2 linked regions of the Natronomonas pharaonis DSM 2160 genome follow. The protein of the gene in region 1 binds, or shares a complex with, the protein of each later gene. Links are inferred from orthologs where the notes say so. Each region holds a gene or a part of one and is shown on either strand. Other genes may lie near its edges.

Region 1 (5,879 bases):
GGACGCCGATAGCCTCGGAGCACGGCCCGGCGGCCCGCGACGAGGTGCAGATAATCGGTCCCGGCGAAGACCACGGCTGGCCGGCCGTCCGGAACGGCCCCGGTGTCAACGACGAGTACGAGCGCTACGACGCGGCCGACGGCGTGACGAGCCCGCTTGTCAACACCGGCATGGAAGAGACGTGGGCCCCATCGGGAGCCGTCTTCTACACCGGCAGCGAAGTGCCGTCGCTCCGGAACCGGTTTCTCGTCGGCGGACTCGGCTCGCAGACGCTATACGTCGTCACAGTCGGCGAATCGGTCCCTGACATCGGCGGGAAGCGCTACGACGCGCCGTGGCTTCACCCGAGCTACGAGGCGGTCGTCCACGAGCGGTTCGAGGACGAACTCGGCCGCATCAGACACGTCGAGCAGGGCCCGGACGGGGAGCTGTACGCGGTCACATCGAACCGCGATGGTCGGGCCGACGGCCCGTTCCCGACCGAATCCGACGACCGGCTGGTCCGCATCGTCGACGCCTAGTCGGCCGCCTGACCGGTATCGGAGAGAACGTATTCGCGGGTAGCGTCGACGAGGGCTTTCCGGTAGGCTGACTCGTCAGGGTCGTCTTCCAGCGACCGAAAGCGCCGCTTGAACGCCGAAAGCGACACCGACGGCGCATCGGCCGCCGCAGCGCTCGCGAGGTCGTAGAGCCGGTGGTCGGCATCGATTGCATCGTGTCGCTCCAAAAGCGCCAGCGCGAAGGCGGCATTGACGACCGTGATTTCCGGGTCAGCACCCGGTCGGAGCCGCCGGCCATCCTCGGGCGGTGATGGCGGCGAGTCGGCCAACGCTCGGGCCAACGACGACTCAAGAAACGACACCAGCTTGTCGGTCGGCCCAATATCGAGGGTGATGTCGTCGGCGTAGATATCTTTCATGTGATTTGCTATCTGGTAACAGTGACTCAGCTTCCGCTGTTCGACGCTGCGGCCGGCCAAGGCGAGAAACAGCGCCTCCTCGGTCGACTGGAGATGGGAAGGATGGGCCTGTTCGTAGCGAGCCATATGCGCGAACTCATGGAGGGCCAACTCTCTGGCCATCGCCGAGGTCGCCGCGCGCCGTGAGACGACGAGTTCGTGGCGGTCGTCGTAATGGCCAACCATCGTTCGCTCGTCAGGGTCGTCTCTGATGTCGACGACGACCGGCCGTTCGAGGCCGTACTCGGTGTCGAGCATATCGCGGGCGCTGAGAAACGGTGCGGCCGGTCCGTCACCCCGCACTCGAATATCCATGTCAACTATTACCAGTCGCCGCGGACGTTTGACTGTTTCGCAGGCGGCGACCCGCGAGCGGAGGACAGTTCGGCCCGCTCGGTACGCGTTGTCCACCCAAATCGCAAAACACTATCCTTTTCACCTTGCTTTCGGAACGTGACTGTATAATGGGCCGACGCAAGAAAATTGTACAGGAGTGTGAACGGCTTATGGACGAGCCGGAGCAGATCCGGAACATCGCCATCGCCGCTCACGTCGACCACGGCAAGACGACGCTTACCGACAACCTGCTGGCCGGCGCCGGCATGATTTCCGACGAGACCGCCGGCGAGCAGCTCGCGATGGACACCGAAGAAGACGAGCAGGAACGCGGCATCACCATCGACGCCGCAAACGTTTCGATGACCCACGAGTACGAGGACGAAAACCACCTCATCAACCTCATCGACACCCCCGGCCACGTCGACTTCGGCGGAGACGTGACGCGTGCGATGCGTGCTGTCGACGGCGCGCTCGTGGTCGTCGACGCCGTCGAGGGCGCAATGCCCCAGACGGAGACGGTTCTCCGGCAGGCGCTCCGTGAGGGCGTCAAGCCGACGCTGTTTATCAACAAGGTCGACCGCCTCATCTCCGAGCTACAGGAAGGACCCGAGGAGATGCAGCAGCGGCTGACCGGCGTCATCGGCGATGTCAACGAGCTCATCCGCGGGATGACCGAGGAGATGGACGACATCAACGAAGACTGGACGGTTTCCGTCGAGGACGGGACCGTCGGCTTCGGGTCCGCCCTCTACAAGTGGGGCGTCTCGATGCCGTCCATGCAGCGGACGGGGATGGACTTCGGCGAAATCATCGAGCTCGAACGAGCCGACAAGCGGCAGGAGCTCCACGAGCGAACGCCGCTTTCCGATGTCGTCCTCGACATGGTCTGTGAGCACTTCCCGAACCCGGTCGACGCCCAGCCCCGTCGTATTCCGCGTATCTGGCGTGGCGACGCGGACTCCGAGGTCGCCGAAGCGATGGAGCTTGTCAACGAGGACGGCGAACTCGTCATGATGGTCACCGACATCGGTATCGACCCCCACGCCGGCGAAATCGCCGCAGGCCGTGTCTTCTCCGGCACCATCGAGAAGGGCCAAGACCTCTATGTCTCCGGAACCGCCGGGACGAACCGGGTCCAGAGCGTCGGTATCTACATGGGCGGCGAGCGCGAGGAGGTCGAACGCGTCCCCGCAGGTAACATCGCCGCAGTCACGGGGCTCAAAGACGCTATCGCCGGCTCGACGGTTTCGTCCGTCGAGATGACGCCGTTCGAGTCCATCGAACACATCTCCGAGCCGGTCATCACGAAGTCCGTCGAGGCAAAGAACATGGACGACCTGCCGAAGCTCATCGAGACGCTCCAGCAGGTCGCCAAAGAGGACCCGACGATTCAGATCGAAATTAACGAAGACACCGGCGAGCACCTCATCTCCGGACAGGGCGAACTTCACCTCGAAGTCATCACCCAGCGTATCGAGCGCAACCAGGGAATCCCGGTCAACACCGGCGAACCCATCGTCGTCTTCCGTGAGGCGCCCCAGCAGGAGTCCCGCGAGGTCGAAGGGCGCTCCCCGAACAACCACAACCGGTTCTACATCACCGTCGAGCCGCTTGAAGACGATATCGTCGAGACCATCAAGATGGGCGATGTCTCGATGGACATGCCCGAGCTCGAACGCCGTGAAGAGCTGATGGAGCAGGGCATGGACAAGGATACGGCCCAGAACGTCGAGACCATCCACAACACCAACGTCTTCATCGACGACACGAAGGGTATCCAGCACCTCAACGAGACGATGGAGCTGGTCGTCGAAGGGCTCGAAGAAGCTCTCAACGACGGCCCGCTGGCCGCCGAGCCCGTCGAAGGCGCACTCATCCGCCTGCACGACGCCCGTCTCCACGAGGACGCTATCCACCGCGGTCCGGCACAGGTCATCCCCGCCGTCCGCGAGGCGGTTCACAACGCGCTCATCGACGCCGAAATCAAGCTGCTGGAGCCAATTCAGGAAGTCCGCATCGACGTGCCCAACGAGCACATGGGTGCGGCCTCCGGCGAGATTCAGGGCCGACGTGGCCGCGTCGACGATATGTACCAAGAAGGCGACCTGATGGTCGTCGAGGGCGTCGCCCCCGTCGACGAGATGATCGGCTTCTCCAGCGACATCCGAAGCGCCACGGAGGGGCGTGCGTCCTGGAACACCGAAAACGCCGGCTTCCGCGTTATGGCTGATAACCTCCAGCCGGAAACTATCGATGAGATCCGCGAGCGGAAGGGCATGAAGCTCGAACTGCCCGAGCAGATCGACTACTTCTAGACGCTCCGGCGGCCGTCGGTCGCTGACGGCCGTCCGGTTCTCCCGTGTGTATCCGGACGCCGCCGTATTCTTCGTGGTCTTTCATCGACGATTAGTCACCACCACTCATTACCCTGCGTGCCGCCAGTTTACCTATGGGACTGGAGGAGGACGCCCTTGAGTATCATCGTACCGACCCGCCGGGCAAGCTCGAGATTTCGACGACGAAGCCGACAAACACCCAGCGAGACCTCTCGTTAGCGTATTCACCGGGAGTGGCAGCCCCCTGTTCGGAGATCGCCGACGACCCCGAGGCCGCCTACACATACACCACCAAGGGGAACATGGTCGGGGTCGTCTCGAACGGCACGGCCGTGCTCGGACTGGGAGATATCGGCGCACAGGCCTCGAAGCCGGTCATGGAGGGCAAGGGCGTCCTCTTCAAGCGCTTTGCCGACATCGACGTCTTCGATATTGAACTCGATGAGGACGACCCCGCGGCCTTCGCCGAGTCGGTTGCCCGGATGGAGCCGACGTTCGGCGGTATCAATCTCGAAGACATTTCGGGACCGGAGTGTTTCGAAATCGAATCCTATCTCCGAGAGCAGATGGACATCCCGGTGTTCCACGACGACCAGCACGGCACCGCCATCATCTCCGGAGCCGCCCTGCTCAACGCCTGCGAAATCGCCGACAAGTCGATATCGGACCTCAACATAACGTTTTCCGGGGCCGGAGCGGCCGCGACCGCGACGGCGGAGTTTTACGTCTCGCTGGGTGTTGCCCCGGAAAACATCACGATGTGCGATATCGACGGCATCATCACCGAAGACCGGGTCGCAAACGACGACCCCCACAGCTACGTCGAGCCGTTCGCCGAGCCAGCCGGCGGCGACCTCGCGGATGCGATAGCGGGTGCCGATGTCTTTGTCGGCCTCTCTGTCGGCGGTATCGTCTCGCCCGAGATGGTCCAGTCGATGGCTGAAGACCCGATTATCTTCGCGATGGCCAATCCGGAGCCGGAAATCGGCTACGAGGCGGCCAAGCAGGCCCGCGACGACACGGTCATCATGGCGACAGGGCGCTCGGATTATCCCAATCAGGTCAACAACGTCCTCGGGTTTCCGTTCATCTTCCGCGGCGCGCTCGATGTCAGAGCGACCGAAATCAACCAGGAGATGAAGGTGGCGGCCGCCGAAGCGCTCGCGAATCTCGCAAAGCAGGACGTACCCGACGCCGTCGTCAAGGCCTACGGCGACCAGCCGCTGCAGTTCGGCCCCGAGTACATCATCCCGAAGCCGCTTGACCCACGCGTTCTCTTCGAGGTTTCCGGAGCCGTCGCGGAGGCGGCGATGGAAAGCGGCGTCGCGCGGGACGACCTCGACCTCGACACCTACCGAGAAGAACTGGAGGCACGGCTGGGCAAGTCCAGAGAGATGATGCGGGTCGTCCTCAACAAGGCCAAAAGCGAGCCCAAGCGGCTCGTCCTCGCCGAGGGCGACGACCCGAAAATGATTCGTGCCGCGTATCAGCTCGTCGAGCAGGGTATCGCCCATCCCATCCTCGTCGGGGACAAGCGGGCCATCTGGGAGCAGGCCGCCGAACTCGGGCTGGATTTCGACCCGGAAATCGTCGACCCGGCGACCGACGAACTCGACCCCTACGCCGAGCGGCTCTACGAACTCCGCAAGCGGAACGGGGTCACACGCCGCGAGGCCGACGGGCGGGTACGCGACGGCAACTATCTGGCAAGCGTCATGGTCGAGATGGGCGACGCCGACGCGATGTTGACGGGGCTAACGAACCACTACCCCACGGCGCTGCGGCCGCCGCTGCAGGTCGTCGGGACGGCCGACGACGCCGACTACGCGGCGGGCGTCTACATGCTCACGTTCAAAAACCGAGTCGTGTTCGTCGCCGACGCCACCGTCAATCAGTCGCCGGACGAAGAGGTCCTCGCCGAAGTGGCACAGCACACCGCCGAACTGGCCCGGCAGTTCAACGTCGACCCCCGTGTGGCGTTGCTCTCGTACTCCGACTTCGGCACCGTCGACAACGAGGGGACCCGAAAGCCTCGCCAAGCGGCCGAAATGCTCCGTGACGACGACGCCGTCGATTTCCCCGTCGACGGCGAAATGCAGGCCGACACCGCCGTCGTCGAGGAGATGCTGACCGGCGACTACTCGTTTGCCGACCTCGATGAGCCGGCGAACGTGCTCGTGTTCCCGAACCTGGAGGCGGGCAACATCGCCTACAAGCTACTCCAGCGACTCGGCGGTGCCGAGGCC
Region 2 (5,814 bases), 2.1 Mb from region 1 along the record:
CGACAACCCTTAAAGTCGCCCGGACACTCCGTTCGTGTATGGCTGGAACTATCGAAGTGCTCGTCGCCGGCGGGCAGGCCGACCCCGGGCCGCCGCTCGGCCCCGAACTCGGCCCGACGCCGGTTGACGTGCAAGCGGTTGTCAACGAGATTAACGACCAGACTGAAGCCTTCGACGGCACCGAAGTCCCCGTCACCATCGACTACGATGACGACGGTTCCTTCGATATCGACGTCGGTGTCCCGCCGACGGCGGCGCTTATCAAGGACGAACTCGACTTCGAGACCGGCTCCGGCGAGCCCAACGAGGAGTTCGTCGCCGACATGTCCGCCGAACAGCTCAAGACGGTCGCAGAGCAGAAGCTCCCTGACCTGCTTGCTTACGACACCCGCAACGCCGCCAAGGAAGTCGCCGGCACCTGCGTTTCCCTCGGTGTTACCATCGAGGGCGAGGACGCCCGAACGTTCAACCAGCGGCTCGACAACGGCGAGTTCGACGACGTCTTCGCCGAAGCCGAGCCGGCGGCCTAAGCCGAGCGTCGCTCTTTATTCGCTTCTCGCCGCGTGCGATATCGCTGTCGCTACCGATGGGAGCGGTCGGCATACCGCCGCTGGTTCGACGGCCTTAAGTAGGTCATCCCCATCCCTCGAAATGAGACAGGCGTAGCCTGTTTCACGCCGTAGTAGCCCATGTGGCTGCAACTACGGAGGTGAACGATGGCAGATTCGATAGAGGACGCAGTATCTCGCGCAATGAGCGAGTCACCCGAGCGGAACTTCCGTGAGACGGTCGACCTCGCTATCAACCTGCGCGACCTAGACCTAGCAGACCCCAACAACCGGGTGGACGAGAGCATCGTCCTACCTTCGGGTACGGGCCAGGACACGCATATCGTCGTCTTCGCAGAGGGCGAAACCGCCCTCCGTGCCGAGGACGTTGCTGACGATGTACTCGACAGCGACGACCTCGAAGACCTCGGAGACGACGACAATGCGGCGAAAGATCTCGCTGATGAGACCGACTTCTTCATCGCGGAGGCTGACCTGATGCAGGACATCGGTCGGTACCTCGGGACCGTGCTCGGCCCCCGAGGGAAGATGCCGACGCCCCTGCAGCCCGACGACGATGTCGTCGAGACGGTCAACCGGATGAAGAACACCGTACAGGTCCGGTCCGGCGAACGGCGCACGTTCCACACGCGCGTCGGCGCGGAGGATATGGACGCCGATGCTATCGCCGACAACGTCGACGTCATCCTTCGACGCCTGTTCACGGATCTGGAAAAAGGCCCCCAGAACATCGATACGGTGTACGTTAAGACGACGATGGGGCCAGCTGTGGAGGTGCCCGCATGAGCGCCGAAGCTCGCAAAACCGAGACGATCCCTGAGTGGAAGCAGGAAGAAATTGACGAGCTCGTGGCGTTCCTCGAACGCTACGAGTCCGTCGGTGTCGTCGATATCACCGGCATTCCGAGCCGCCAGCTGCAGGACATGCGCCGTGACCTACACGGCACCGCTGCGCTGCGCGTCTCGCGGAACACCCTGATGGAACGGGCTCTCAACGAGGGCGGCGACGGCCTCGGAGAACTCGTCGAGCACGTCGAAGGGCAGGTCGGGCTCATCGGCACGAACGACAACCCCTTCGGACTCTACCAGCAGCTCGAAGAGTCCAAGACGCCCGCGCCCATCAACGCTGGCGAGGTCGCCCCCAACGACATCGTCATTCCGGAGGGCGACACCGGCGTCGACCCCGGGCCGTTCGTCGGCGACCTCCAGCAGGTCGGCGCCAACGCCCGCATCGAGGGCGGCTCCATCAAGGTCGTTGAGGATTCGACGGTCCTTTCGGCCGGCGAGGAGGTCTCCTCGGACCTATCGAACGTCCTGAGCGAGCTCGGTATCGAGCCGAAGGAGGTCGGCCTTGACCTCCGCGGTGTCTCTTCGGAGGGCGTGCTGTTCTCCCCCGAGGAACTCGACATCGATGTCGAGTCCTACCGGACCGACATCGAGTCGGCCGCAAGCGCCGCTCGCAACCTCTCGGTCAACGCCGAGTATCCGACCGCGCGCACCGCGCCGTCGATGCTTGCGAAGGCCGCTGGCGAAGCCAAATCCGTCGGGCTGTCGGCTGCTGTCGAGAGCCCCGACCTCGCCGACGACCTCGTCTCGAAGGCCGACGCACAGGTTCGTGCGCTCGCGGCCCAGATCGACGACGAGGAGGCGCTCCCGGAGGAACTCCAGGACGTCGAACAGCCGGCTGCAGCCGATTCGGCTGCCGAGGCTGACGACGAGGACGATACCGGCAACGTAGAACAGACAGACGAAAGCGATGCTGACGATGCTGACGATGCCGACGACGCCGACGACGCCGACGAGGAAGACGGCGACGGTGGCGACGCGCTCGGCGACATGTTCGGGTGATTTACAATGGAATACGTTTACGCAGCACTCATCCTGCACGAATCTGGCGAAGAGCTCAACGAAGACAACCTCACTGACGTTCTCGACGCGGCCGGCGTCGACGTCGAAGAGTCCCGTGTGAAGGCGCTTGTCGCCGCACTCGAGGACGTCGACGTCGAGGAGGCCATCGAGACGGCCGCAGCCGTCCCCGCTGGCGGCGCTGGTGGCGCTGCCGCGGGCGGCGCTGCCGAGGCCGACGAGGCCGAGGAAGCCGACGAAGGCGGCGACGCCGACGAGGCCGAGGAAGCCGAAGAGGAAGCCGAAGACGACGGCGACGACGAGGACGGCGGCGAAGGCCTCGGCGAACTGTTCGGATAACGCCGACACCACCTTCTCCCGTTTTTTCTCTCACCCAGCGACAGCTACCGGCCCGGCCGTGTCGCTCCCGGCGGCTTATGTAGGATAGCGACGCCAGACGCTCCGATGGAAGTGGTTCTCGCGCCGAGAGAGACGGCAGTCGCCCTCGGGTTCGTCGCGGCGGGCATCGCGCTCGGCACCGCGAGCGGGCTTGTCCCGGGACTGCACGCCAACAACATGGCGCTGCTGCTTGCTGGCATTGCCCCGTCGGTACCGGGGCCGCCGCTGTACGTCGGGATGGCGATGCTTTCCGCTGGGGTTGTCCACACGTTCCTCGAAATCGTCCCGACGCTCGCGCTCGGCGTCCCCGACCCGGCGATGGCCGTCGCCGCGCTCCCCGGCCACCGGCTCGTGTTGGAGGGGCGTGGGCGTGAAGCGCTGCGCCTATCGGCACTCGGTAGCGGCATCGCGGTCGCGCTTGCGGTCCCACTCGCCGTTCCGATAACGCGGCTGATGACGGCGGTGTGGCCCGTTCTTCGGGCACACCTATCGCTCGTCTTGATGGCTGTCGCGGCGGCACTCGTCCTGACAGAGCCCACTCCGGGTCGCAAGCTCGTCGCCGCCGTCTCGTTCGGGTTGAGCGGCCTGCTAGGCGTCGCGACGCTTTCGCTTTCGCCCGAAGCGCCGCTTTCTGCTGGCGGAATGCTTGCGCCGCTTTTTGCCGGGCTCTTCGGCGCGCCGGTGCTCGTCGACGCCATTAGCGGCGACGGCATTCCGCCACAGGACGGCCCCGAAATCGCTGCCTCGGGGCGGAGCGTCACCGGACTCGCGGGACTGGGGACCGCTGCCGGCGCAGTTGTTGGCTACGTCCCGGCGGTCTCCAGTGCCATCGCCGCGACGTTTGCGCTGCTTGCCGTCCCCGGCCGGTACGGTGCCCGGGGGTTCATCGTCGCCACATCCGGCGTTAATACAGCAAACACGGTCTTTGCGCTCTTTGCGCTCATCGCCCTCGGGTCGCCGCGGACAGGCGTTCTCGTCGCTGTCGAGGCGGCGTCGGTCCCGCTTTCGGTCCCCCACCTGCTCGCTTCGGTCGGCGTCTCAGCGCTCGTTGGCGTGGTCGCCGTTCCACTCGTCGGCGACAGATATCTCGCTGTCGTCGGCGCGCTCGACCCTGCCCGGCTTTCGGTGGCGCTGCTTTGTGGCCTCGCGGCAGTATCGTTTCTCTTTGCCGGTGCCGTCGGTGTCGTAGCGTATGCCGCTGCCGCCGTTGTTGGCCTTGTTCCGGCCCGATACCGGGCGCGACGGGCGAATCTGATGGGTGTGTTAATCTGTCCAATTCTTTTCACGTAGCCGCCAAGCATCACGAGCAGCCGTCGTCGCACCTTCTTTTCACTGTTTTTGTTGACCTTCCATTACCGGACATTTATATAACATGACTCTCTTTGTGCGAGTATGCCTCACACGCAGGTGGTTGACGAATGAGCTCCCAAGGTAACGTCGAACCGACGCTGGAGCGGCTGGTGACCGAACTCGGGGACGGGGACGCAACACGCGACGACGCCGACCCGGCGGCACGGACCGAAGCGGTCGTCACAGAGGCTTCCGAGACGCTGTTCGAGGGTGGAACGCTCCATGTCGATGACGGACTTATCAAGCAGTCGCTGCCGGAGCTGCTGCTTTTGCTTGTCGGCCTTCGTTCGACGGACACCCACGGGAAAGGCATCATGGAGGACCTCAGCCGATTTTTCGGCGCACAGTTGAGCCCCGGAACAGTGTATCCGATGCTGCACGACCTCGAAGCGGACGACCTACTTGAGATGCGGGAGCTCGTCCAGACGAAGGAATACACTATCGATGACACAGAAGCAGTCCGGGGCGAGATTCAGGCGGCGATGCAGCAGCACCTCGCGCTCGGATTAGTCTTCAGCCGAGCGCTGGACGAGATTGATGTCGACGAAATGGACGACTGACGCTTCTCGCGGCGGCTACTGACTCGGCTCTGAGCGGCTCTGCTTTTTGAGATGCGCTGCGGCACCACCGACAGCCCCGAACACGACTGGATACGCGATGCCGGCAACAAACACCGCGGCCAGCGGGTCGGGGCCGATGCTGAACCCGACGGCCCACCCGTCACCGAACACGGCCGTTCCCGGACCAGGGTCGCCTTCGATGCCCATCGTCACCGTCGACGGCGAGTACGTGGCAAGCCACACCGCAAGCGCCGCGAGCGGCGCGTACGCAACCGTGATAGCGGCACCTGTCCCGGCAGCCCCCCAAAGCGACTGGGGAGCAAGAGCCGCGGTGGCGGCACCCCCGGCAGCGAGCAGCACGAGCGGCACGGCCACAACAAGCCAGCTAGGGTCGACGATGGCTGCGTCCGCGATGGCCGCAGACGTTTCCGGGGCAGTACTGCTCTCCCTGACGGTGATATCGACGCCGTGGGCTTGAAACAGGGTCCACAGCAGCGCTTCGGTCGTGTCCGGTAGTGTGCTAAACGCCGACTTCGGGGCGTCTATTTCGGCCAGTTGACGCTCCGGTTCCCGGAGCCGAACGACCGCCCCTGCGAGGGCAATTCCGACAAAGAACGCGGCCGAACCGGCCTGTGCGCAGACATACACGATACGACCGAGTGCCTTGGGTCGATGCCGGTTGGTGTCTGGCTGTCCGCCGCTCGGTGTCTCGCTGTCGGCTGTCTGCTCGGGACAGGAGCCGTTGGACTGGAGGGGCTCGGGCGGCATACGCACGCTTTTTTACACCGAAATATGTGTGTTTTGCCTACAGTCGGTACTCAGCGCCGTCGTCGGTGTCCTGTATCTCGACGCCGAGGGCCTCGATGTCGTCTCTGATTTTGTCGGCCCGTTCGTAGTTTTCGGCCTCGCGTTCGGCCTCTCGGACCTCGAGCAAGAGCTCGACGAGCTCGCCAGCCAGCGCCGCCTCGCCGTCGGCGCTGCCGTCGAAGTCGAAGCCGAGGACGTCCCCGCCGAGCCGCTCGAACGCCTCGATACCTCGGCGTAGCGCCCGGTAGTCGTAGCGGTCGCGGTCGTCGAGGTGGCTGTTGATGG

The links. Proteins that work in one complex are often made in the same cells at the same time.
Region 2: the proteins of NP_RS00325 (region 1) and rpl12p are in contact, whole or in part, in a crystal structure (PDB 5H7L), measured with the Pyrococcus horikoshii proteins. The link is inferred for Natronomonas pharaonis DSM 2160 from one-to-one orthologs. Residues at the interface, in WP_048053510.1 of Pyrococcus horikoshii: Pro161, Met164, Met165, Phe168, Ser169, Ile172, Val195, Glu196, Phe202, Leu211, Ser212, Val213, Met216, Lys222, Phe223, Asn224; in WP_010886059.1 of Pyrococcus horikoshii: Leu100, Ala101, Gly102, Leu103, Ser104, Ala105, Leu106, Phe107, Gly108.

The regions. Positions count from the first base shown.
Region 1 is NC_007426.1:60,116-65,994, forward strand. What follows is about bases 1,076-4,017. They hold NP_RS00325 (elongation factor EF-2), read left to right. Parts: upstream 1,076-1,422; coding sequence 1,423-3,612; downstream 3,613-4,017. Other genes in these bases: NP_RS00320 (DUF5781 family protein), read right to left, coding at 1,076-1,273; NP_RS00330 (NADP-dependent malic enzyme), read left to right, coding at 3,747-4,017. Also shown: NP_RS00315 (PQQ-dependent sugar dehydrogenase), read left to right, coding at 1-521; more of NP_RS00320, read right to left, coding at 518-1,075; more of NP_RS00330, read left to right, coding at 4,018-5,879. UniProt on the Methanocaldococcus jannaschii protein: Catalyzes the GTP-dependent ribosomal translocation step during translation elongation.
Region 2 is NC_007426.1:2,159,975-2,165,788, reverse strand. The notes cover bases 1,221-4,097. They hold rpl12p (50S ribosomal protein P1), read left to right. Parts: upstream 1,221-2,422; coding sequence 2,423-2,773; downstream 2,774-4,097. Other genes in these bases: NP_RS10970 (tripartite tricarboxylate transporter permease), read left to right, coding at 2,879-4,097; NP_RS10980 (50S ribosomal protein L10), read left to right, coding at 1,352-2,416; NP_RS10985 (50S ribosomal protein L1), read left to right, coding at 1,221-1,355. Outside these bases: NP_RS10990 (50S ribosomal protein L11), read left to right, coding at 39-530; more of NP_RS10985, read left to right, coding at 717-1,220; more of NP_RS10970, read left to right, coding at 4,098-4,102; NP_RS10965 (PadR family transcriptional regulator), read left to right, coding at 4,231-4,722; NP_RS10960 (hypothetical protein), read right to left, coding at 4,738-5,490; cysS (cysteine--tRNA ligase), read right to left, coding at 5,528-5,814. UniProt on the Methanocaldococcus jannaschii protein: Forms part of the ribosomal stalk, playing a central role in the interaction of the ribosome with GTP-bound translation factors.